Regions from separate parts of the Halomonas sp. DP8Y7-3 genome, predicted to be linked through region 2. Evidence: predicted binding sites of a transcription regulator. Region 2 holds the regulator's gene; each other region holds the start of a gene.
What was found. The regulator sigma-54, encoded in region 2, starts transcription at its own class of promoters, with help from an activator protein. The targets are predictions, from matches to a motif close to TGGCACNNNNNTTGCTNT.
Positions count from the first base shown of each region.

Region 1 (5,961 bases), on a different contig from region 2:
AGGGTGTCGAACAGCGGCACGTAGGCGCGGAAGGCCGGATCCGAGGCGAGGGACAGCGCTTCCAGGGCGGCACGGGTACGCGTGTGGCCGTCGCGTTTGAGCGAGCGGCTGGCAAAGCGGCGCGCCAGTGCTTTCAGACTCTCGCTGGCATCGGCGACGATGGCCAGGTCAGCATGCTGATTGCGGGCGAGCTGTTGCGGGTCGAGATCGATGCGGATCAGGCGGCCACCCAGCTCGAAGCCATCATCGAACACCACATCGTAGTCCGTCTCACCCAGCTCTGTGCCAATCGCCAGCACCACATCGGCGTCTCTTGCCAGTTGCCGCACGGCGGGCAACGAGGCATTGGCGCCGAGGTCGAGGGGATGGTCACGACCGAGCAGGCCCTTGGCATTGATGGTAGTGACGGTGGGGGCATCCAGCGCGTCGACCAGCTGACGGGCCGCCTCGGGGGCATCGACACAGCCTCCACCGAGCAGGACCAGCGGCTGGCGTGCCTCGCTTAACCAGGCTTCGGCCTGGTCCAGCGCATCGCTGGCCGGGGCTGCCTTGCTGATGATCGTGCGAGTGGTGCTGCCAGGGGCAGTGACCGGCGCATTGAACAGGTCGATGGGAATTTCGATATGGACGGGGCCCGGGCGAGCACCGTCGAACACCGCAAAGGCGCGCGCCAGGGTTTCCTCAAGGCTGTCGGGATCGAGCACCGTGTGGCTGAAGCGCGAGACGCCAGCGATCAGTTCGCGCTGGCCAGGCAGCTCATGCAGGCGCCCCTGGCCGCGGCCCAGGGTGTCACGGCGATTGACGCTGGAAATCACCAGCATCGGCACCGAGTCTGCCAGCGCCTGTCCCATGGCGGTCGCGATGTTGGTCATGCCGGGACCGGTGATGATGAAGCACACGCCGGGCTTGCCGGTGGAGCGTGCGTAACCATCCGCCATAAAGCCGGCACCCTGCTCGTGGCGCGGCGTGACGTGGCGAACGCCGCTGTCGTTGCCGCCTTCCAGACCGCGATAGAGTTCGATGGTGTGGACGCCGGGGATACCGAAGACGGTGTCCACGTCGTAGGTATCGCGCAGCAGGCGAATCAGCAGTTCAGCGCAGGTCATACGGTGCTTCCTTGGGACATGGGGGGAGTGAGGGCGGGGTCCGGGGCCAGCGAGTAGGGCACCCGGGCAAAGATCCGCCGAACCATGGGCTCGAAGTGCGATAGCGGCAGCGTGTCATAGTCCGGGTCGAACGAAGGACAATCCCAGTCCCGGCAGAACGCCTCGCAGTCGGCGAACCAGGGGTGACCGCGGAAGCGCTCCCTGGCGTCCTTGTCGCCACCGACCTTGTCCCAGTAGTAGTGGCCCTGGAAGACATCGTGGTGCTGGATGATCCAGTGGGTCTTCTCGCTGACGAAAGGGCGCAGGATCGAGGCCGCATAGGCGGCGTGGTCGAACAGCGCCAGTTCGTCGCCGATATCATGCAGCAGGGCAGCGACAATCATTTCTTCATCGGCACCGGCTCGCTCAGCGCGGGTTGCGCTCTGCAGACAGTGATCGAGCCGGCTGATCTGGTAGGGCTGGTGACCCTCGCCCAGGCGGGCAAGGGTCGTCAGGATGGTGTCGGGAAGCCCCGCCAGGTAGTCAGCGTCGTGGGCGGCGATCAGCGCCCAGTCCTCAGCAGTGCTTTCATCGATGCGGGTGAAGGCCGCCTTGCCGGCGGCCTGTGAGTCGTTGGAAGTCATCTCGGGTTTTCTCCCCTGTCAGCCCACCAGCCAGTGGGCCATGACGACGATGATCGGCAGCGTGATGGCGGTGCGCAGCAGGAAGATCACGACCAGCTCCCACAGCTTGAGGGGGATCTTGGATTTGAGCAGCAGCGCGCCGATTTCCGACATGTAGATCAACTGAGTCAGCGACAGACAGGCGATGACAAAACGCGTCAGCTCGCTTTCGATATCGCTGGCCAGTACCGCCGGCAGGAACATGTCGGCGAAGCCGACCAGGGTGGCGGGAGCCGCAGCCTCGGCTTCCGGCAGACCCATCCACTCCAGCACCGGCACCATCGGCATGGACAGCCAGGTAAACAGCGGCGTGAATTCCGCCAGCACCAGCGCGACGGTGCCGATGGCGATGACCAGCGGCAGCAGACCGAAGAAGATATCGGCCACGTTGAACAGTGCCAGGCGGGCAAGCTTGGCCGGTCCCGGAGCGGTTTCGGCGCGGGCGACGGCAATGCCCAGGCTGTAGCGCAAGAGGCTCTGGTTACTGGTGTTCTCTTCCTGAATCTGGCAGCCCACGGGCTCGTAGTAGGTATTCGCCTTGCGCGACAGCGGCGGCAGGCGAGGGATGATGACTGCGGCCACCAGACCTGCCACGACCACGGTCAGGTAGAAGGGAATGAACAGGTGATTGATGCCGATGAAGCTGGTCACCAGCAGCGCAAAGGCGATGGAGACGATGGAGAAGTTGGTGGCGATGGCAGAGGCTTCGCGAGCGTTGTAGTAGCCCTGCTCATACTGCTGAGTGGTGATCAGCACGCCTACGGTGCCGGAGCCCATCCAGGACGCCGTGGCATCGATGGCGCTGCGGCCGGGCAGGCCAAAGATCTTGCGGAACGGGGTGCGCACCATGGAGCCAATGAACTCCATGAAACCGAAGTCGACCAGGAAAGGCAGCAGGATGGCGGCGAAGAAGAAGAAGGTCAGCAGCACCGGCGCAAGGTCGTTGAGCATCACTCCGCCAGTGAAGGAGGCGGTGATCATCTCGGGCCCGACCTGGAAGTAGGTCATCAAGGCAAAAAGGGCGCCCAGCGCGCGCATGACGACCCACAGCGGCGCGATGTCGAACAGCTCTTTCAGGGCACCTTGGCTAGCCCAGCCGGGCTTGGTCAGCTTGACCAGCAGCGTCAGCACCAGCGATAGCGTGAGTACCACCGTGGCAATGGCCGGCAGCGCATCGCCAAGCGTGGCCTTGAGCCAGTCGGCGGCCAAGCCCATGCCGATATTGATGGTGTCGCCTACGGAGAAAGGTACCAGGAACAGCAGGATGCCGATCACAGACGGGATCAGGAACTTGAGCAGACCGTGGGTGCTTAGCTTGCCCCCTTGGGTGGTGATCTTGTCGGCAGAGTGCAGATGGGAAGACATGGGAGGGTCACTCTTTGATGTTGTAGTGTTCGGCGCTCCTTAAGGAGCGCCTCATAGGGACGAACCAGGGCCTCTCCCTGGCCCTGTCAACGGTCAGTCACGGCGCTTGACGCCGGGCAGCACGCACAGCATTTCATACAGCAGGGTGGCCCCCATCAGCGCGGTGTTGCCGCTGGGGTCGTAGGGCGGGGAGACTTCCACCAGATCACCACCCACAATGTTGAGTCCTTTGGCGCCGCGCACGATTTCCAGGCCCTGGGCCGAGGTCAGACCGCCCATTTCGACGGTGCCGGTGCCCGGTGCGACGGAGGGGTCAAGGCCGTCGATGTCGAACGAGATGTAGACCGGGCCATCGCCCATCTGCTCGCGAACCTCAGCCATCAGGGGCTCCAGCGACTTGTGCCAGCACTGCTCGGCCTGCACCACGCGGAAGCCTTGCTGGCGGCACCAGTCGAAGTCTTCAGCGGCATAGCCGGTGCCACGCAGGCCGATCTGCACCACACGGTTGGCGTCCAGCAGGCCTTCTTCCTGAGCCCGGCGGAACGGACAGCCGTGAGCGACTTCTTCACCGAACATGTGCTCGTTGACGTCAGCGTGGGCATCGATGTGGATCAGGCCAACGGGGCCGTGCTTCTTGGCGATGGCGCGCAGGATCGGCCAGGTCAGCGTGTGATCGCCGCCCAGGGTGAGCGGCACACAGTCATGGGCCAGTACCTGGTCATAGAAACCGGAGATGATGTCCAGGTTCTTCGGCAGGTTGAAGGTGTTGATCGGCACGTCGCCGATATCTGCCACCTGCAGGCTGTCGAAGGGCGCGGCCCCCGTTGCCATGTTGTAGGGACGCAGCATGCGCGACTCGTCGCGAATCTGGCGCGGCCCCAGGCGAGTGCCGGGACGGTTGGACGTACCGATGTCCATGGGAATGCCGATGAAGGCGGCATCGAGCCCCTGGGCGCTATCCTGAGTAGGCAGGCGCATCATGGTGGCTGGACCGCCGAAGCGAGGCATTTCGTTGCCGCCGAGGGGTTGGTTGAAGTCGCTCACTGGAACTCCTGACATCGCTGATGAGGTCACCTTGGCCAGACGACTGGCCAGGCATGCATAGGTTTGTTTAAGCAGGAGGTGTGCCAGTTCTGCGATTGTTATACTAAAGGCGCAAAAAATGTGCACGAAGTTGCCGTACACGGAGCGATATCCGGGGCTCGTTGATTCACTATTGAATCAATGGCGGGGCTAGCCGTGATACACTTTTGCATCAATGATGCGTTTATGGATCGCCGATGACTGACGATGCGCTGATACTGAAGACGATTATCGACACGGCGCACGATCACTTCTTTATCGTCGCGCCCGATGGCCATATCCGGGACGTCAGTCCCGGAGCGGCGGCGGTCTACGGCATGTCCTGTGAAGAGCTCTGTGCCACCAGCGTGCAGCGGCTCGAAGCGGAGGGCGTGTTGACGCCGTCGGTCAGTCTTGAAGTCATTCGCACGGGCAAACCCACCCAACTGGTGCAGCACACGGGTACCGGGCGGCGGGTGATTGCCCAGGCACATCCGGTGTTTCAAGGCGAGCGCCTTATCGCCGTGGTGAGTCGCTCCATGGACTTGACCGACCTGCAGCTGTTGCAGCAGGAGTACGCGCTGCTGCAGCGACGCTTCAGCGAGCACCTGAGACGCGGTCACGCGATCGAGTCGGAGAGTGGCCTCCAGGGTGGCTTGCAGGAACAGGAGCTTGGGCATCTCGAGGTCAAGAGCCAGCTCATGGGCGAGGTGGCGCTCTTGCTCAAGCGTGTGGCCCCTACCGATGCCACCGTGCTGATGCTGGGAGAGTCAGGAGTCGGCAAGACGGCGTTCGCTCGCCAGCTTCATCGCTGGAGTTCACGCAAGGAAGGGCCATTCATCGACGTCAACTGCGCCGCCATCCCGGAAAGCCTGTTCGAGTCCGAGATGTTTGGCTACTGCCAGGGCGCCTTTTCCGGAGCGGCCCCCGGTGGCCGCAAGGGGCTGATCGAGCAGGCTGAGGGCGGCACGCTGTTTCTCGACGAGATTGGTGAGCTGCCGCTGTCGGTGCAGACCAAGCTGCTCAAGACCATCCAGGACGGCAGCATCACGCGACTAGGGGACCGAGCGCCCCGGCGCGTCGATTTTCGTCTGGTCGTCGCCACCAATCAGGATCTCTCGGCGCGGGTCGAGGAGGGACTGTTTCGACTGGATCTCTACTATCGGCTGAACGTCATTCCCGTCACCCTGCCGCCCCTGCGCGAGCGGCGAGAGGATATTCCGGGCCTTGTCGAACGTCAGCTTGCGCGGCTCAACCGGCGCTACGGGCGAGACAAGATGCTGGCACGGGACGTCTGGCAGGCCCTGATGGGGTGGGAGTGGCCCGGCAATGTGCGCGAACTGGAGAACGTCATGGAGCGGGCTTGGCTCGCCAGTGACGATGTGATTCAAGCACGCGAAGTGCTGCCCGGCAGGCAGGTGCCCGCGGCGGCCGCGCCGGAAGCATCGGGCCAGGTGACGTCCCCGCCATTCTCCCCCTCCGCGGTTGCTGCTGGCGCGGCCACGGAGGAGATCGGGCGTGCCTCCGACGACAGTAGGAGCGTGACGGGTTCGAGGAATACGGCGGAGGAGATCTGGGCGTCGCCAGGCAGGGGCGACGGGGAGGGTCTGAAAGAGACGCTTGCCCGGGTCGAGCGAGAGATTCTGGCGGACTGCTGCCGAACGCTGTCCAGCACTTACGCCATTGCCGAGCGCCTGGAGATCAGCCAGCCGAGCGTGGTGCGCAAGCTCCGGCAGCATGGGCTCAGGATTGGCTGAGCGGCGCGT
Region 1 is NZ_JAHVIO010000011.1:119,766-125,726, forward strand. Features, by position in the region: gene KUV86_RS14330 (5-guanidino-2-oxopentanoate decarboxylase) at 1-1,106, opposite strand, end outside; gene KUV86_RS14335 (HD domain-containing protein) at 1,103-1,729, opposite strand; gene KUV86_RS14340 (YjiH family protein) at 1,748-3,133, opposite strand; gene speB (agmatinase) at 3,227-4,177, opposite strand; gene KUV86_RS14350 (sigma-54 interaction domain-containing protein) at 4,414-5,952, shown strand.
Region 1: speB (agmatinase) is a predicted target of sigma-54. The motif match lies at 4,246-4,263, and genes of this name have one in related genera.

Region 2 (5,961 bases):
CAGGTAGCCGCCGGTCAAGCCTTTGGACAGCACCATGATGTCGGGCGTGATATCGGCATGGTCGGCGGCGAACATCTTGCCGGTGCGGCCAAAGCCGGTGGCGACTTCATCGAACACCAGCAGGACATCAAACTCGTCACACAGCGCTCGTGCGCCGCGCAGATAGTGCGGTGACGTCATGTTGAGACCACCCGCCGCCTGCAGCAGGGGTTCCATCAGCAGGGCGGCTATCTCGTGGTGGTGCTGCTCTAGCACGCTGCGTAGCGCCGCCAGATCCGCCTCGACCTGTTGCGCAGTGGCGCCGTAAGGCGCCTTGGGTGCTGGCGCGAAGTGGTGTTCGGGCAGGTAGCCGGCAAACAGCGAGTGCATGCCTTCCTCCGGGTCGCACACTGCCATGCAGCCGGCGGTGTCACCGTGGTAGGCCTTCATCAACGACAGCATCCGGCGCTTGCCCGAATGGCCACGCAGATGGTGGTACTGGACGGCCATCTTCATGGCGACTTCCATGCCGACGGAACCGCTATCGGAGAAGAACACGTGCTCGAGTCCGTCGGGTGTGAGTCGCACCAGCTCCCGCGCCAGCTGATCGGCGGGATCGTGGGTCAGCCCGCCCAGCATGACATGGCACAGTGTGTCGGCCTGTTGCTTGATGGCGTCGACCAGGCGCGGATGGCCGTAGCCATGAATCATGCACCACCATGAGCAGGTCGCGTCGAGCAGAGATTCGCCGGTGTCCAGGGTGAAGCGGGTGCCGCGCCCGCCGACCACCCTGGGTGCGGCGGCTTGTGTCTTGAGGTGGGCGTAGGGGTGCCAGACGGGAGAGGGCATCTCGGCTCCTGAGGGTTTAGTAAACCAAAAATATTTCGGCGAGTTTACCATTGCTCCCACGGCTCCCACCAGCCGGGTAGGCTCCGTCAGGCCATTCAGGGATGCTGGGCGTCGACGCGCTTGAGGAAACGCTCGAACAGAAAGGACTCTTCGTTCTTGAGGGACCGGCTGAGGCAGTCGATGAACTCCCGGCGTGGATAGGTGAAGACGCGCGGGGCCTTGTAGGCATCCAGGTCGATGGCGATGATCGTACCGTCGACCACCAGGAAGTTGTCGGTATGCAGGCCTCGACAGTGAATGCGGTCACGATACAGCGCTTCCAGGATGTCCAGGTAGCGCTCCTGCAAGGCGGGATCATCGAGTACTAGCTGTTTCAGCGCCACACCATGGACGTTGGCGGTGACCAGACGGTAGCGCTGAGCGTCAAGAATGGTGGGCGTGTCGATTCCCAGGCGCTCCAGGCGACGGGCTACGTAGCGAAAGTTGTGTCCCGGGTAGCGGCGAATGCCCAGGCGGTAGCGCCAGCGATCGCTCGCCTTGGGTGTGAAGGTCTTGATAAAGGCATCCTGATCCGGGTCGTAGTGGACCTCGGTGTACTTGCCAGTCTGGATAAGCTGCATGATGTCCTTTGAAGCGAGGCGAAATCGAAGGGTAGGGCAGGGTCAGCGCAGTGGCCGAGGGCCTCAGGCGTCTTCGTCGAAGCGTGCGACGAACAAGGCCTCAAGGGCGTCGAGCACCGCATCGGCGTCGGGACCTTCTGCTTCCAGGGTCAGCACGGTGCCGCAGGGGGCCGCCAGCATCAGCAGGGACATGATGTTGGCGGCATCCCCACAGCGCTGACCGTGGTGCACGGTCACGGAGGCGTCGAACGCCTGACAGCAGGTGACCAGGCGAGTGGCCGCCCGAGCGTGCAGCCCGCGGCGATTGGTAAGGGTCAGCTCGCGTCTGGCCACGCTCATTGTGCCCCGCTGTCCAGACGACGTTGCTGGCCAAGCTCGCGGTGGCGCAGGCGTATTCTCGGGTGGTCGTCGACCAGCGCCGCGGCGATGCTCTCGGCCAGATAGACCGAGCGATGCTGCCCCCCGGTGCAGCCCACGGCCACCGTCAGATAACTGCGCTGGCTGGCCTGATAGCGTGGCAGCCAGTTGCGCACCCAGGTCAGGATGTCGCGCTTCATGTCGGCGACGTCTTGATAGTGCTCAAGGAAGGCGATCACGCTTTGATCGCAGCCGTTGGCATCCCGCAGCGATGGCTCCCAGTAGGGGTTAGGCAGGCAGCGTGCATCGAACACGATATCGGCGTCGGGGGGCACGCCACGCTTGAAGCCAAAGGACTCGATGGTCAGGCTCAGCTGGCCGCTGCGATGATCGGCCACCTGCTCGGCGATGCGTGAACGCAGCTCGTGTACGGACAGGCGGGAGCTGTCGATGATCAGATCTGCCAGGTCGCGAATGCCAGACAACGCCTTCTGCTCGGACTCGATGGCCTCGGCCAGGGTCATGTCGGTATTGCGGGTCAGCGGGTGACGGCGTCGAGTATGGGAGTAGCGTTCCAGCAGAATCCGCGCGTCGCTGGTGAGATAGACGACCTGGCAGTCGATGGGACCTTGCTTCAGCGCCGTCAGCTGCGCGGGAAAACGCTCCAGCGCCTCGGGCAGATTGCGCGCATCGACACTGACGGCAATGCGCTGTGAATGTCCATTCTCCAGCTCTTCGACCAGTGACCCCAGCAGCGTCGCTGGCAAGTTGTCGATGGCATAGAAGCCCAGGTCTTCGAGAGCCTGAAGCGCCACGGACTTTCCCGAGCCAGAGCGACCACTGATGATCACGAGCTGCATGTCCTGTCTCCTTGGCAGGGGGCGATAAGAGGGCAGTTGGTGTCAACCGCGCGGTGACGGCCAGATCACGCTCGATCAGAGCGTGCTATCTGGCTAGATGGTAATCAGCTAAATGGCAATCAGCTAGAGGTTAATCAGCGAGATCCCCATCAGCGAGGCGCCATTCTTCAAGGCGCCAGGCAAGGCGTGCGCCATCAAGACATAGGATCAAGGCGCTTTCGCTGCGTGCCGTCAGCTCGTGGCGTCGCCGGGGGCTTGCTGGCGAATCGCTTCCTGCAAGCGCTCGTGCAGCTCGCGCTGGGACGTCGCGTGGCGCAGACGATGTCGGGTATCGGCGTCATTCATGACCCCGGCCACCTGGCCCAGCAAGGCTAGGTGAGCATCATCCGCTTCTTCAGGCACCAGCAAGACAAAGACCAGGTCCACCGGTTCGCCGTCGATGGCGTCGAAATCAATCGGCTCTGCCAGCTTGAGAAAGCCAGAGATAGGGGCCTTGCAGTGAGGGTTGCGAGCATGCGGAATGGCCACGCCATTGCCGATGCCGGTGCTACCCAGACGTTCGCGGCCGATCAGGCGACTGAAGACTTCCTGGCTATCCAGGCTTGGTGTGTTCTGCGCAATGAAGGTGCTGAAAAATTCCAGCACCCTCTTCTTGCTGCCCCCCGGGACGTCAAATAGCGTGCGCTCGGGGGGGAGAATGGCATCCAATGTCATGAGAGGTCAGCGAATTCCGGCGCCTTGGGCGCGGGCTTGGGATTTTTCCTTGTGCTTGACGAGCTGGCGGTCCAGCTTGTCGGCAAGGGCGTCGATGGCGGCGTACATGTCGCCGTCCTGGGCTTCTGCATGCAGGTCTGCACCGGCAGCGTGAAGCGTACAGGCAGCCTGTTGGCGCTCCTTCTCCACCGAGAGGGTGACCTGCACATTGGTGATGTTGTCGTAGTGGCGCTCCACACGGGCGAGCTTCTCTTGTACGTAGTCACGCAGGGGATCGGTCAATTCGACGTGGTGGCCGGTAATGTTGACTTGCATGACAAGGCTCCTTGCTCTTGCGGGTGGTTGCTCGATTGTAACCCTTTTTCCGATCCTGCAAACCCCCCTGCTTCTACGCATTAAGACGCAGATGTCGTGCGATATTTCAAGCGCTTGCGCTTTTCATGTAACTGCGCTACGCGCTCTGCTCGCCGCCTGTCTCGAGCCATCTGACCGGGCTCAGCGCAGGCGCTTGCGCTCGCTTGAAGAGGGAATATTCATCGCTTCTCGATACTTGGCGACGGTGCGTCGGGCGACGTTGACACCGTCTTCGGCGAGCAGCTCCACCAATTTGCTGTCAGACAGCGGTTTGCGAGGCGGCTCCTGCTGGATCAGCGACTTGATCATGGCGCGTATGGCAGTGCTGGAATGGGCATCCCCATCCTGACCCACCTGGCTGGAAAAGAAATACTTGAGCTCGAACACTCCCCGTGGCGTATGCACGAATTTCTGGGTCGTCACCCGGGAGATGGTCGATTCGTGCATCTCGACCTTGGCCGCAATGTCTGCCAACACCAGTGGTTTCATGGCGGCTTCACCCTGCTCGAGGAAGTCGAGCTGCCGCTCCATGATTTCGCGTCCGACCCTCAACAGGGTGTCGTTGCGGCTTGCCAGGCTCTTGATCAGCCAGCGCGCCTCCTGCAGATGGTCCTTCAGAAACTGGTTGTCCTGGCTCTTGTCGGCCCGTCGGATCAAGGCCGCATAGTCGGGTTGAATGCGCAGGCGTGGCATCGCCTCAGGGTTCAGCTCGACGCGCCAGCCTTCTTCGGTGTGGCGGACCACCAGATCGGGAATGACATAGTCGTTGTCGCTGTCGCCGTACTGGCTGCCAGGCCTAGGGTCGAGGCCACGGATCAGTTCGATGACATCATCCAGCTGCTCTTCGGTCAGGCTCAGGCGGCGCTTCAGCAGACGACGATCACCGCTGGCCAGTGCCTCGAGAAACTGGCGTACCAGTCTTCCCGCCTGGGGCAGAAGGGGGGTGTCACGGGGCAGGCTGTCCAGTTGCAGCTGCAGGCATTCGCGCAAATCTCGGGCAAATACACCGGTAGGTTCGAATTGCTGCAGCCTGGCCAGCACCGACGCCACGTCCTGCAGGGGCGGGGCAGCAGCGTCGTCATCGGCCAGGCCCTGGGCGATATCGTCAAGGTGTCCCACCAGGTAGCCATCGCCGTTGACCGCGTCAATCAGGCACTCTGCGATGCGCCTGTCATTATCATTGAGGTCCAGCAGGGCCAGCTGCCAGCTAAGGTGGCCATGCAGGGATTGCCCGCTGGCCTGGCGCTCGAAGTCTGGCGCCTCGGCGCTGCCGGCCGGGGCGGTGCCAAGGTCCTGATAGGTATCGGACCAGTCGCTGTCGACCGTTAGCTCGGAGGGGATCTCGTCGGCCCAGTCGTCGTCCTTGCTGTCCTTGACCTGCAGCTCGCCGAATTCATCCTCCAGCTCGAGCATCGGGTTGGCCTCGAGCGCCTGCTGGACTTCCTGGCGCAGGTCCAGCGTGGAAAGCTGGAGCAGGCCAATAGCCTGTTGCAGCTGAGGGGTCATGGTCAGCTGGGTGCCGATCTTCAGCTGCAGTGACGCCTTGAGGGCCATGATGTGACTTCCGTTCGTGGAGCTGAAAAGCCTTACCCTAACGGCGGGTCAGGTACCATGCAAGCTTCTTGCCAACTTGTGGGCAGGGGGTGGCGCGCAGGGCTTGCTGTGCCCCGCATGCGCGTCAGTGCAAGGTCGAGCGGGCGCCATGAAGACCCTGCCTACATAGCGGCCCGGCAGCGCTAATATAGTGGTTAAAGGCGAAAGTTTTCGCCGAGATAGACTTCCTTGACGCGCTGGTTGGCAAGGATCGACTCGGCACTGCCTTCGGCGATGATCTGGCCGTCGCCGACAATGTAGGCGCGGTCACAGATGTCCAGCGTCTCGCGCACGTTGTGGTCGGTGATCAAGACGCCGATGTCACGAGCCTTGAGCTGGCGAATGATCGACTTGATCTCGCCGACGGAGATCGGATCCACCCCGGCAAAGGGTTCGTCGAGCAGAATGAAGGCGGGTTCTGTGGCCAGGGCTCGGGCGATCTCGACCCGGCGTCTTTCCCCGCCGGACAGGCTCATGCCCGGGTTGTCGCGAATGTGGCTGACATGGAAGTCTTCGAGCAGTTGCTCAAGGCGCGCCTGGCGACCTTCCCGGTCGAGGTCCTTGCGGGTCTCGAGGATCGCCATGATGTTGTCGGCTACGGACAGCTTGCGGAAGATGGAGGCTTCCTGGGGCAG
Region 2 is NZ_JAHVIO010000014.1:331,814-337,774, reverse strand. Features, by position in the region: gene bioA (adenosylmethionine--8-amino-7-oxononanoate transaminase) at 1-828, opposite strand, end outside; gene KUV86_RS16060 (hypothetical protein) at 924-1,448, opposite strand; gene KUV86_RS16055 (HPr family phosphocarrier protein) at 1,512-1,781, opposite strand; gene rapZ (RNase adapter RapZ) at 1,784-2,665, opposite strand; gene ptsN (PTS IIA-like nitrogen regulatory protein PtsN) at 2,897-3,379, opposite strand; gene hpf (ribosome hibernation-promoting factor, HPF/YfiA family) at 3,386-3,694, opposite strand; gene KUV86_RS16035 (RNA polymerase factor sigma-54) at 3,875-5,287, opposite strand; gene lptB (LPS export ABC transporter ATP-binding protein) at 5,482-5,961, opposite strand, start outside.

Region 3 (5,961 bases), on a different contig from region 2:
CGTTGTCGAGACCTGACAGTCGCGCATGTTCGTCAAATATCTCGGCCGGATGGGTGTAGGCGAAGGCCTCCCCCAGACCCAGGCGGGCGGCCACCTGACACAGGATCCACCAGTCATGGCGCGCCTCTCCGGGCGGCGGAACAAGACCACGCTGGCGTGAAATGCGCCGCTCGGAGTTGGTCACGGTGCCGTCCTTCTCCGACCAGCCGCTGGCCGGAAGAACGATGTCCGCCAGCGCCACCAGCTCGGTATCCTCCATGCACTCGGACACAATCACCAGCGGACAGCGGGCGATGGCGGCGCGAACACGATCACTATTGGGAAGGCTGACCAGAGGATTGGTGGCGATAATCCATAGCGCTTGAATCTCTCCCCGCTCCAGCGCCTCGAACAGCTCGATCGCCTTGTAGCCTGGACCTTCGGGCAGCGTGGCGGTCACCGTCTGAGTCGACCAGAAGCGTGCCACCCTCTCCCTCGCGCCCGGCGCGTGGTAATCCATGTGTGCCGCCAATTGGTTGGCCAGGCCACCGACCTCACGCCCACCCATGGCGTTGGGCTGCCCAGTGATCGAGAACGGTCCCGCCCCGGGCAGCCCAATCTTGCCGCCGGCCAGGTGGCAGTTGAGGATGGCCTGGCACTTGTCGGTACCGCTGGTCGACTGGTTGACCCCCTGGGAGTAGAGGGTCACCACATGCAGCTGCGTGGCAAACCAGTAGTAGAAGGTTTCCAGGCGCTCAGGGTCCAGGTCGCACGCCGCCGCGACCGCATCGATATCGGGAGCATCGACCAATGCCGCTTCCAGCGCCTCGTCACTGCCATCCGTATGACGCTGCAGGTACACCCTGTCCAGTCGCTGATGGCGCGCCATCCACGCAAGCAGCCCGTTGAACAGCGCCGCATCCGAGCCTGGGCGAAGTCCCAGGTAAAGATCGGCGATCTCGCAGCTGTCAGTGACGCGTGGGTCGATGACCACCACCCTCAACAGGGGATTACGCGACTTGGCCAGCCGCAGCCGCTGGTAGAGCACCGGGTGGTTCCAGGCCAGGTTGGATCCCACCAGCACGACCAGCTCCGCCTCCTCGAGATCCTCGTAATTACAGGGCACCGCATCGGCACCAAAGGTCCGCTTGTAGGAGGCGACAGCAGAGGCCATGCACAGACGTGAGTTGGTATCCAGGTGCGGGGTACCGATGAACCCCTTGAACAACTTGTTGGCGACGTAGTAGTCCTCGGTCAACAGCTGTCCCGACAGATAGCCAGCGATGGCACCCGGCCCCGCGGCTTCGCGTATCTTGAGCAGGCGCTCGGCGAGCGTATCCAACGCCTGCTCCCAACGGGTCTCGTGACCATCGACCCGCGGCATCGTCAGGCGGCCGTGATGGCCCAATGTCTCTGCCAGCGCGGTTCCCTTGACGCACAGACGCCCGAAGTTGGCGGGGTGAGAGGTATCGCCTTCGACCACGGCGCTCCCCCCCTTTGCACTCAGCGCGACACCGCAGCCAACACCGCAGTAGGGACAGGTGGTCAGCGTGCCTGCCTGTTTGCCATCGCCATGGTCGAGGATTGGCTGGGCTGGCACGCCGTCATGATCTGTCTGGGTCATCCCCTTCTCCTGTGAGCCATCACGCAAAACGCCCACTCAGCGCCTGGCATGGCCAGGAGATGAATGGGCGTCTTTGCCGAGGAAACCCCACATTGGATTTCCGTTGCGCGCAGACCTGTCGCTGTCCGATGTCTGCGCTTTCCACTACAGAAGCAAACCTCGTGCCATCTTGGCAGGAACCCCCTTCCAGGTTGCCGGCAGCCAGGGCAGGTGCGCCCGGTGACACCGGCTTTCCGCTCCGCCCGAGGGCGACCGCCTGGCTGTTGCGTGAAGGCTCACGCTCTGGGCCCGCCAGGGCATTGCCTGCGGCTGAACGAGGCGGCCATGCACCACGACGTTCACCGCGAAGCGTTGTTTCGCACCCATCCGGTGCAATTCGTGCCCCTTGCCTGCTTGCCCATCCCTTCACCCCCCGCTGCACCGTAGCCGTGCATCGCTATCACTTTGATTAAAAAAGATAGTTAGCCAGGTGGAACACATATTGCCGCCAGCGAAGCCTAGACGGCGTCCTGAGCTGTCAGCTGACACCAGAGGCAAGTTGCCACTACCCAGTGCCTCCAACCACACCGTTACCTTTACCAAGCGCCCGACAAGAGCCATGCCTTCTATGCCGATGCCTGAACCTGACACCTTGAGTGTGCTGCTCGTCGACGATGAGATCGTGCGCGCGGCCATGGTCGAAGAGGCCCTGGCCAACGATGGCCATCGGGTCGTCTGCCGGCTATCGAGTCCGGCAAGCCTGAATGACATGGTGCGCCAGCATCAGCCCGATGTGGTCATTATCGACATGGAATCCCCCGACCGGGACACCCTGGAGAGCATGGCCCTGCTGCAACGGGAAAATCCCAGGCCGGTGGTCTTCTTTGCCGATCAGCATGATCCGCAATCCCTCAAGGCAGCGGTCAAGGCGGGGGTCAGCGCCTACGTCGTCGATGGCCTGGCCGCCAACCGGGTCAAGGCCGTGATCGAGGTTGCCATCGCCCGCTTCGAGGCCTTTCAGGGCATGCGCAGAGACCTCGACAAGGCTCGCAATCAGCTGGCCGACCGCAAGCGCATCGAACAGGCCAAGGGCCTGTTGATGAAGCACCAGAGCTGCGATGAAGAACAGGCCTACCGGATGCTGCGCAAGCTGGCCATGGACCGCGGCCAGCGCATCGCCCAGGTCGCCCAGAACGTCATCGATATTCTCAAACCACTGGAGCAGGGATCATGAGCATAGGGAAGGCCACTCAGGCATCGACCAGCGCACCAGAGCTCGCAGGATTGACCCTTGGCTTCGTCCCGCTGCTGGACGCGGCACTGCTGATCATCGCCAGGGAAGGCGGCTTTTTCAGCGCGCAGGGCCTCGATGTCAGCCTGTCACGAGAGAACGCCTGGTCGACACTGCGCGACAAGGTCGCTGCCGGACTCCTCGATGGTGCCCACATGCTGGCGCCCATGCCCCTGGCCATGAGTCTGGGTCTGTCACGGGCGCCCTGCGAAACGCTGGCCGCGATGGTACTGGGCCGCCAGGGCAATACCCTGGTGCTGTCCCAGCGGCTGGCCAATGCGCTGGATGTGCGCAGCGACCTGCCCCGCCCGCAAGGCTCCGCCTTGGCCCTGCGCGACTGCCTGACCCGGGGTCTGGCCAAGCCTCGGCTGGCCATGGTCTACCCCTACTCCTGCCAGCACCTGTTGCTCCGTGAATGGCTATCCCTCGGCGCTATCGACAGCGACAGCGAGGTGGAGCTGGTCGCGCTTCCGCCTCCCCGAATGGTGGACGCCTTGCGCGAGGGCGAAATCGATGGGTTCTGCGTGGGCGAGCCCTGGGGAAGCCAGGCCGAATTTCGACAGGTCGGCAAGGTCATCGCCAGCGGCGCGGACATGATGCCGGGCCATCCCGAGAAGGTGCTCGGCGTCACCGCGTCCTGGGCGCGTCGCTACCCCCACACGCTGGCCGCCCTCATCCGGGCGCTGCGGGCCGCCGCCAGTTGGCTGGACAGCGCGACAGGCGCCCGCCGCCAGGCGCTGGAATGGCTGGCACTGCCCCCCTACCTGGATGAGGCGGTCGCTCATCTCGACGAACTGCCCGTGGGCTGCGCTCCCGGCTATCCCCTGCTGAGTGAAGGCCTGCGCCCTCACCCCAGCGACTTTTATGGCATGGCCGAGCGGCTCCAACCGCTGCTCATGGCCAGAGGGCGGGAGCTGGACGACGTCACGCTGGAGACCTGCTACAGCAGCGTGCATCACGACGAGGCGTTGCACCAACCAAGTGCCATCACCCCGTAGTACTCTCCGTCGTGGTGCTGCACCACGCACCCTCATCTTTTAGCAAGACGTTGTAAAAAAAGAAGAACCGCGTATCCCGGCACGAAACTTGGATACTCACTGACATGACACCGGCCCTGGCCGGCCGCGATCAACGGCGATCGCATCGACTCAGACAAAGACGTCTCTTCACCCCCCAATGCTGGGGGAGTGAGAGACGTCTTTGGCGTTTTTGGAGCCTTTACCATGTCCAGCGAGACGCAAGCGGATACCGCACATCCTAGCACCGTATCCCCTTCGACTGAGGCAAGCCCCACGACAGGTCACCTCGTGATCATCGGCAACGGCATGGCCGCGCATCGGCTGGTATCACGCCTCAAGGGACGTTCCGGGGCACCGAGCCATATCACCCTCATCGGCGCCGAGCCCCACCCCGCCTACAACCGCATACTGCTGTCCAGCTGGCTTGCCGGAGACATCGAGCGCGAAAGCATGGCCCTGTCGCTTGATGACCACCCTTTTCCGATCGTCGGCCAGCGCCTTGGCACCCGGGTGGTAAACATCGACCGTCGACGCCAGCGCGTCGAGTGCGGTGATGGTGAAGTACTGTGCTATGACCACCTGGTGCTGGCCACGGGCTCGCGCAGTGCCATGCCCGAGATTCCCGGCATCGACCTTGAAGGCGTGCATGGCTTCCGTGACCTGGACGATGCTGCCCGGCTGGCGGCCATCGCTGAAGCCGGCGGCACCGCCGTGGTCGTGGGCGGCGGTCTGCTTGGCCTTGAGGCAGCGGCAGGGCTTGCCGGGCGAGGCATGCAGGTTAGCGTTGTGCAGCGCTCATCGCGGGTCATGAACCGCCAGCTGGACGCTGTCGCCGCCAGCATGCTGGCCACCGAACTCGGTCAGCGCGGCATCACACTGCACACTGGGGCTCGTCTCGACGCCATCATCGGCGATCACGGGGGCAAGGTCAGTGGCGTGCGCCTCAGCGGACAGCCAACGGCACTGGAGGCCGATTGCGTCGTGATTGCGGCAGGCATTACGCCAAACATCGACCTCGGCCAAGCGGCGGGCCTTCACTGCGATCGGGCCATCCATGTGGATGACGGCCTGGCCACATCCGATCCACGCATTTCGGCGGTGGGTGAATGCTGCCAGTTCGGTGACAGCACCTACGGCCTGGTAGAGCCCATCTGGCGCCAGGTCGAGATACTCGCCGCCCGTCTCAGCGGCGAGGCTGCAGATGCCTACAGCGACAAGCCCTGCGCCACCAAGCTGAAGGTGTCGGGCGTCGACCTGTATGCCTTCGGTCCTACCGAGCCAGACAGCGACCACGAAGTGCTGAGCTATCACGATACCGGCGAATATCGTCGTCTGCTGCTGCGCGATGGAAAGCTCGAGGGCGCCGTACTGTACGGCGACACGCGCATGGGTCCATGGCTATTTTCACTGGCCGAACAAGGTACGTGTCTGGACCGCGTGCGTCATTCCCTGCTGCTCGGCCAGGCCGACACCGACGCTCTGCTCAGCGCCCACGCAGCGCCTCACTCCGACTCTTCACACCACCAGGATGCCGCCTGATGACCACACGTTCAGACTCCGCCACCCGTGACACCCGCCCCACCCTTATCGTGGTGGGCAACGGCATGGTCGGCCATCACCTCATCGAACAGCTGGTCGAACGCGGCCAGCACCATCACTACCGCATCACGGTATTCGGCGAAGAACGCCACCTCGCCTATGACCGTGTCCACCTATCCGACTACTTCACCGGTCAAGACGCCGACTCGCTGGCCTTGTCGACCGCGGACTACTACCACGAACATGGCATCGAGTTGCGTCTCGACGAAGCCATCACCGCTATCGATCGCGACTCTCGGCAGGTCCGCACCCCGCAGGGTACTCACGCCTATGACCGGCTCGTGCTGGCGACGGGCTCGACCCCTTTTGTGCCGCCCATTGCGGGCAATGACCGGGATGGCTGTCTGGTCTATCGCACCCTGGACGACCTGGACGCGATACGCCATGCCGCCAGCACCGCGACCACTGGCGTGGTGGTCGGAGGGGGCTTGCTCGGGCTGGAAGCGGCCAACGCTCTGCGTGGACTCGAC
Region 3 is NZ_JAHVIO010000003.1:402,396-408,356, reverse strand. Features, by position in the region: gene KUV86_RS04115 (nitrate reductase) at 1-1,603, opposite strand, end outside; gene KUV86_RS04110 (ANTAR domain-containing response regulator) at 2,202-2,816, shown strand; gene KUV86_RS04105 (CmpA/NrtA family ABC transporter substrate-binding protein) at 2,813-3,871, shown strand; gene KUV86_RS04100 (NAD(P)/FAD-dependent oxidoreductase) at 4,097-5,431, shown strand; gene nirB (nitrite reductase large subunit NirB) at 5,431-5,961, shown strand, end outside.
Region 3: KUV86_RS04115 (nitrate reductase) is a predicted target of sigma-54. The motif match lies at 1,753-1,770, and genes of this name have one in related genera.

Region 4 (5,961 bases), on a different contig from region 2:
CTGGATTGGGCTTGGACAGAGCACCGGAGGGGCGATCCTCGCCACCGACGCTCTGAGCCGCGGTGACGACGGTCACTGGTCTGCGCTGGTGCTGCTGGCACCGCTGGTCAGGCCCTGGGGATGGACCCGGGCAGCATGGGTCCACCTGCTGGTCAGCCCATTCGTCGATAGTGTGCCAAGAAAGTTTCGCCCCAATACCAACGATGATGATTTCGCGACCTTCCTTCGGGAGCAGGATCCCCTGCAGCCGGTCCGCTTACCTACCGGCTGGGTCACTGCCATGCGTCGCTGGATGCCGCGCCTGATGCAACTGCCGCCCTGTCAGCTGCCGACCCTGATCGTGCAGGGTAAAAAGGACATGACCGTGGATGGCCCATGGAATCTGGCCGTGCTCGGCAAGAAGTTCCCCCAGGCCACGGTGCATTGCCACGCCGAAGCGAGACACCACCTGGTAAATGAAGCCGAGGACATACGGCTGGAACTTTTCGAGGAAGTGCGTCACTTTTTGGAGCAACAGCTCAGCGCAGAGCCCCCCGTGAAAAGGATGTCACGACGATGCCCAGACGCCTGACCCAGAGTCGGTTCCTCCCCAACGTCTTTGCCCGCCCATCCAGCACCCGTCATTCCTTCAGCACTCTGCGATGGCTGACGTGGCTGGTGGCGCTCTGGCTCAGCGGCTGCGCGGGAGCGCCGGAGCGCCCCGATAGCTTGCGTCAGGCGCTGCTGGGACTTGGCCACCATGCCGCCGAGCAGGTCGCCCAGGCTCCTCCCCTGGCGGAGACGCCGCTGATCGATCAGGTGCTGCTGCTGTCGCCGCCCAATGTGGATGAACGTCTGTCATTGAGCGTCGCCCGCGTGCAGGAGAGCCTGACCCGCGGCCTGCTGGCCATCGACGATGGCCCCCAGGTACTGGACTGGCAACCCGGTGATACCCCCGCCGCGGACACCCAGCAGTGGCTGATCGATAGCCGCCTGATTGCCGATGGCCCGCGCCTGCGTCTGTCAGATCGAGAGCTGGTGCCCTATCGCTTTGAGCTGCGCCTGAGGCGGCCTGGCGACGGCGCGGCACTGTGGTCGACGGTGCTGAATGGCGCCTTCGACGCCGACGCGCTGTAATCACACCGGGCCATATCCCACGACATGCTCATGCTCGTGGTGGCATTCTGGCCCCACTGGTCAGGTGCCCCCCGTGTCCGGCTAACCTCGCTTGAGCAGACGGTCCAGTTGGCGGTAGCCAATTGCCTCGATCAGTTCGTCATGCCCTGGTGCGTCCTTGGCACCGAGATCGGCCAGCGTCAGCGCTACCCTCAGGACGCGGTGGTAGGCCCGGGCCGACAGTCGTAAGCGCTCCAGCGTCTGCGCCAGCCAGGCGCGCTCGGTGGCATCCAGGGCACAGGCGTTTTCCAGTGCCCTGCCCGATAAGCGCGCGTTCAACCCTCCCCGCGCCATTTGCCGCTCCCGCGCTGCCATCACCCGCGCCCGCACCATGGCGGTGCTTTCGCCAGGCTGCTGAGAGGTCAACTCTTCAACCGGCAGTCCCGGCACTTCGACCTGCAGGTCGATGCGGTCCAGCAGCGGGCCAGACAGCCGCGACTGGTAACGCTGAATCTGTGACGCCGTGCAGCTGCAGTCCTGGCGTGGATCCCCCAGGTGGCCGCAGGGGCAGGGGTTCATGGCAGCCACCAGCTGGAACCGAGCCGGAAAACGACGCTCGTGACTGGCTCGGGTGATGTGAATCTCTCCACTCTCCAGTGGCTCCCTGAGCACTTCCAGCACCTGCCGGCTGAACTCAGGCAATTCATCGAGAAACAGCACGCCGCAGTGGGCCAGGGAAATCTCGCCGGGACGCGGCCTCGACCCGCCTCCCACCAGGGACACCGCGCTGGCAGTGTGGTGGGGAGAGCGAAAGGGACGACAGCCAAAGCCTTCTGACAATGGCAGCGCACAGACGGAGCGAATGGCCGCCACTTCCAGGGCCTCATGATCTTCAAGGGGCGGCAGGATGCCGGGCAGGCGACTGGCCAGCAATGTCTTGCCAGTCCCTGGCGGACCGGCGAACAGCAGGTTATGACCGCCAGCGGCCGCTACCTCCAGGGCGCGACGCGCTTGATACTGTCCGCGCACATCACAGAGATCCAAGGCTGCCTCGACCGGCATCGACGATGCTGCCGCAGTACACGTCTGTAGCGGCACCCGTCCACTCAAGTGGGCGATGACATCCAACAGGTGGTCGGCGGGAAGCACCTCAAGGCCGCTGACCAGCGCAGCCTCCTGGGCATTGGCGGCAGGCAGGATCAATCGCCGCCCAGCCCGAAGGGTAGCCATGGCAAAGGGGAGCATGCCGGCGACAGGGCGAAGACGCCCATCCAGCGCCAGCTCTCCGGCACACTCAATACCGTCCAGCGCCGCCGCAGGCAACTGCCCCGATGCCACCAGCAGTCCCAGCGCAATAGGCAGGTCGAAACGTCCCCCTTCCTTGGGCAGATCGGCAGGGGCAAGATTCAGGGTGATACGACGCAAGGGGTAGTCGAGACCACAGGTCGCAAAGGCACTGCGCACCCGCTCGCGACTCTCTCTGACGGCGGTTTCCGGCAGTCCCACCAAGGTCATTCCGGGTAGGCCGTTGGCCAGGTGCGCCTCGACCTGAACTTCTGGAGCATCCAGCCCCACCCCGGCACGGGTCGTGATGATGGCAAGCGTCATGGGCTCCCTGCCTGACGGCTGACGTTATGGCTGTCAGTAGACCACGATCATCGGCCCCTCGCCGCCTGCGCACGCCAGAAACAGCCGGGCCGGCATATCCCTATGCCGGCCCGCTACATTCGCCAAGTGCTCTGGTAGAGATCACGCCGATGGCGTTTCACCGCCCTTGGCCGCGCCGTCCTGACCTTGGGTCGCAGGGGGTACGGGGATTTCGGCAGCTTCCTCGCTGACCGCGGGCGTTGCATCGACACCTGTCTGGCCCGCCGCTGCGCGCTCTTCGACCAGGCTCTCCAGGGCTGCGACCTGTTTCTCGAGGGCCTCGACGCGTGAGCGGGTACGCTGCAGCACATCCATCAGGATGTCGAAATCTTCACGTGAGACCAGCTCCAGGCGGTCGAAGGCGCCACGCACCACCTGTTGCACGCCCTTCTGGATGTCTTCCGGGGCCTGAGAAGCGCCCTGCAGACGCTCTCCAATCTGCTGGGCTAAACGGCTGATGCGATCCTGACTGATCATGGGGCTCTCCTTGTGCATCAAAACGGCGACTCTATTGCCGACAGCATACGCAAGCCTGACGCCCAACGCATGTCTCTTGGCTGCCTACGTTGGCTACAACGCTGGCGGGCCAGGTTGGCTAACGACGACGGTCCTTCCCGCCGTCACGACGGAACGTCGCGCGCTCACTGATGGCGCACGCGCCTCAGCGCCAAGCACCAAAGTAGTGCATCGTCATTGATGCAGTGCCGCAATTTACCCCCGCTATGCAGCCTCCCGCATATCCAACACGCCCTCAATTAACTCCAAGTTCATGTAATAAAAGATATTAGGAATAAAGTGGCACATTTCCCGCTATGACAACGTATCCATGCACCGAGCGGAAACAAGCCGCCACCCATGCACGTAGGGAGCCATGCCATGAAACTGATCACCGCCATCATCAAGCCTTTCAAGCTGGACGACGTTCGTGAAGCGCTGGCCGACAACGGCGTCCAGGGCATCACCGTGACAGAGGTCAAGGGATTTGGCCGTCAGAAGGGCCACACAGAGCTCTACCGCGGCGCGGAATATGTCGTGGACTTTCTGCCCAAGGTCAAGGTCGAGGTGGCCGTCGACGAAGCTCGCCTGGACAGCGTGCTGGAAGCGATCTGCAACGCCGCCAACAGCGGCAAGATCGGTGACGGCAAGGTCTTCGTCACGCCGCTGGAAGATGTCATCCGCATTCGCACCGGCGAACGCGGTTCGGACGCGGTCTGATGTCCGCCCCTGCCCTGACTCCCGATAATAAATAGCGAGACACTCTCATGGTTGATATCAGTGAACTCAGCTACGCGCTGGACACCTTCTACTTCCTCATCTGCGGCGCCCTGGTCATGTGGATGGCAGCCGGTTTCGCCATGCTCGAGGCCGGGCTGGTCCGGGCCAAGAATACCGCCGAAATTCTGACCAAGAATATTGTGCTGTTCGCCGTGGCCTGCACCATGTATCTGCTGGTGGGTTACTACCTGATGTATTCGTCCGACGGTGGCGGCATCATTCCCAATCTGGGCTTTCTGATCGGCACTGAGAACAGCGTCGATGCCGTGCTGGCCGGTGGCGAAGATGCCCCCTACTACTCTGCTCGCGCTGACTTCTTCTTCCAGGTCGTGTTCGTGGCCACCGCCATGTCCATCGTCTCCGGTGCCGTTGCCGAGCGCATGAAGCTGTGGGCCTTCCTGGCCTTCGCTGTGGTCATGACGGCCTTCATCTATCCAGTGTCTGGCTACTGGACCTGGGGCGGCGGCTGGTTGTCTGAAGCAGGCTTCTCCGATTATGCAGGCTCTGGCATTGTTCACATGGCGGGTGCCGCTGCCGCCCTGGCGGGTGTGCTGGTCCTCGGCCCGCGTAAGGGCAAGTACGGCAAGAACGGCGCGATCTACGCGATTCCTGGCGCCAACATGCCGCTGGCCACACTGGGTACCTTCGTCCTCTGGCTGGGCTGGTTCGGCTTCAACGGCGGCTCCGAGCTCAAGGTTTCCGACGTCGCTTCTGCCAACAACATGGCCCAGGTACTGGTCAACACCAATGCGGCTGCCGCAGGCGGCGTCATTGCAGCACTGATCCTGGCCAAGATCTGGTTCCGCAAGGCGGACCTCACCATGGCATTGAACGGTGCCATCGCCGGCCTGGTCTCCATCACTGCCGACCCGCTGTCCTCCAGCGCCCTGGGCGCCACCCTGATCGGCGCAGTAGGCGGCATCCTGGTTGTGGTCGCCATCGTGGTGCTCGACAAGCTGCGCCTTGATGATCCGGTCGGTGCCATCTCTGCCCACGGTGTTGCAGGTATCTGGGGCGTCCTGGCGGTACCGCTGAACAACGCCGACGCCACTTTCGGTGCCCAGCTGCTCGGTATTGCCGGCATCTTCGCCTGGGTCTTCACCGCCAGCCTGGTCGTCTGGCTGATCATCAAGGCGATCATGGGTGTCCGTGTCAGCGAAGAAGAAGAATACGAAGGCGTCGACCTTGCCGAATGCGGCCTCGAAGCCTACCCCGAGTTTAACGTCGCCAAGAAGTAAGCCTGAGCTTACCCGCGACTCCAGTGAGCTGGCGTGCTCCACCTGGCCCCTTCGGGGGCCTTTTTTATTGCTGGTTGCCAGGGGTATGCTTTGTCACACTAGTCAGGTCAGGCGCAACGGCGCGCCGCCCACGGGTTAGCGACGGACATGCCGCACGCCGCCCCTACACGGACAGGATGAGGAAACCGCCATGAAACTGGTGACCGCGATTATCAAGCCTTTCAAGCTCGACGACGTGCGCGAGTCGCTCTCCGAGATCGGCGTTCAGGGCATTACGGTGACAGAGGTCAAAGGCTTTGGACGACAGAAGGGCCACACCGAACTGTATCGAGGCGCGGAGTACGTGGTGGATTTTCTGCCCAAGGTGAAGCTCGAAGTCGCGGTGGATGACAGCATGACGGAACAGGTCATCGAAGCCATCGTGCAGGTCGCCAACACCGGCAAGATTGGCGATGGCAAGATCTTCGTCACTCCTCTGGAGCAGGTCATCCGTATTCGTACGGGCGAGACCGACAAGGACGCGGTCTGACCGGCGATGGCAGCTTTCTTTACGCCACCCCCCTGGAGCAGGTCATCCGTATTCGTACGGGCGAGACCGACAAGGACGCGGTCTGACTAGACCGGCAGGGACGCCGTCATTGCGACGGCTTCCTGGGGATTCCTTCCCGATACCGCTCGCTGCCGCTTACCCCCGGCGTCGCAACGG
Region 4 is NZ_JAHVIO010000004.1:588,887-594,847, reverse strand. Features, by position in the region: gene KUV86_RS07910 (alpha/beta hydrolase) at 1-571, shown strand, start outside; gene KUV86_RS07905 (hypothetical protein) at 556-1,116, shown strand; gene KUV86_RS07900 (YifB family Mg chelatase-like AAA ATPase) at 1,198-2,703, opposite strand; gene KUV86_RS19940 (accessory factor UbiK family protein) at 2,845-3,219, opposite strand; gene KUV86_RS07890 (P-II family nitrogen regulator) at 3,619-3,957, shown strand; gene KUV86_RS07885 (ammonium transporter) at 4,005-5,255, shown strand; gene glnK (P-II family nitrogen regulator) at 5,446-5,784, shown strand; gene KUV86_RS07875 (DUF3820 family protein) at 5,941-5,961, opposite strand, start outside.
Region 4: KUV86_RS07890 (P-II family nitrogen regulator) is a predicted target of sigma-54. The motif match lies at 3,539-3,556, and genes of this name have one in related genera.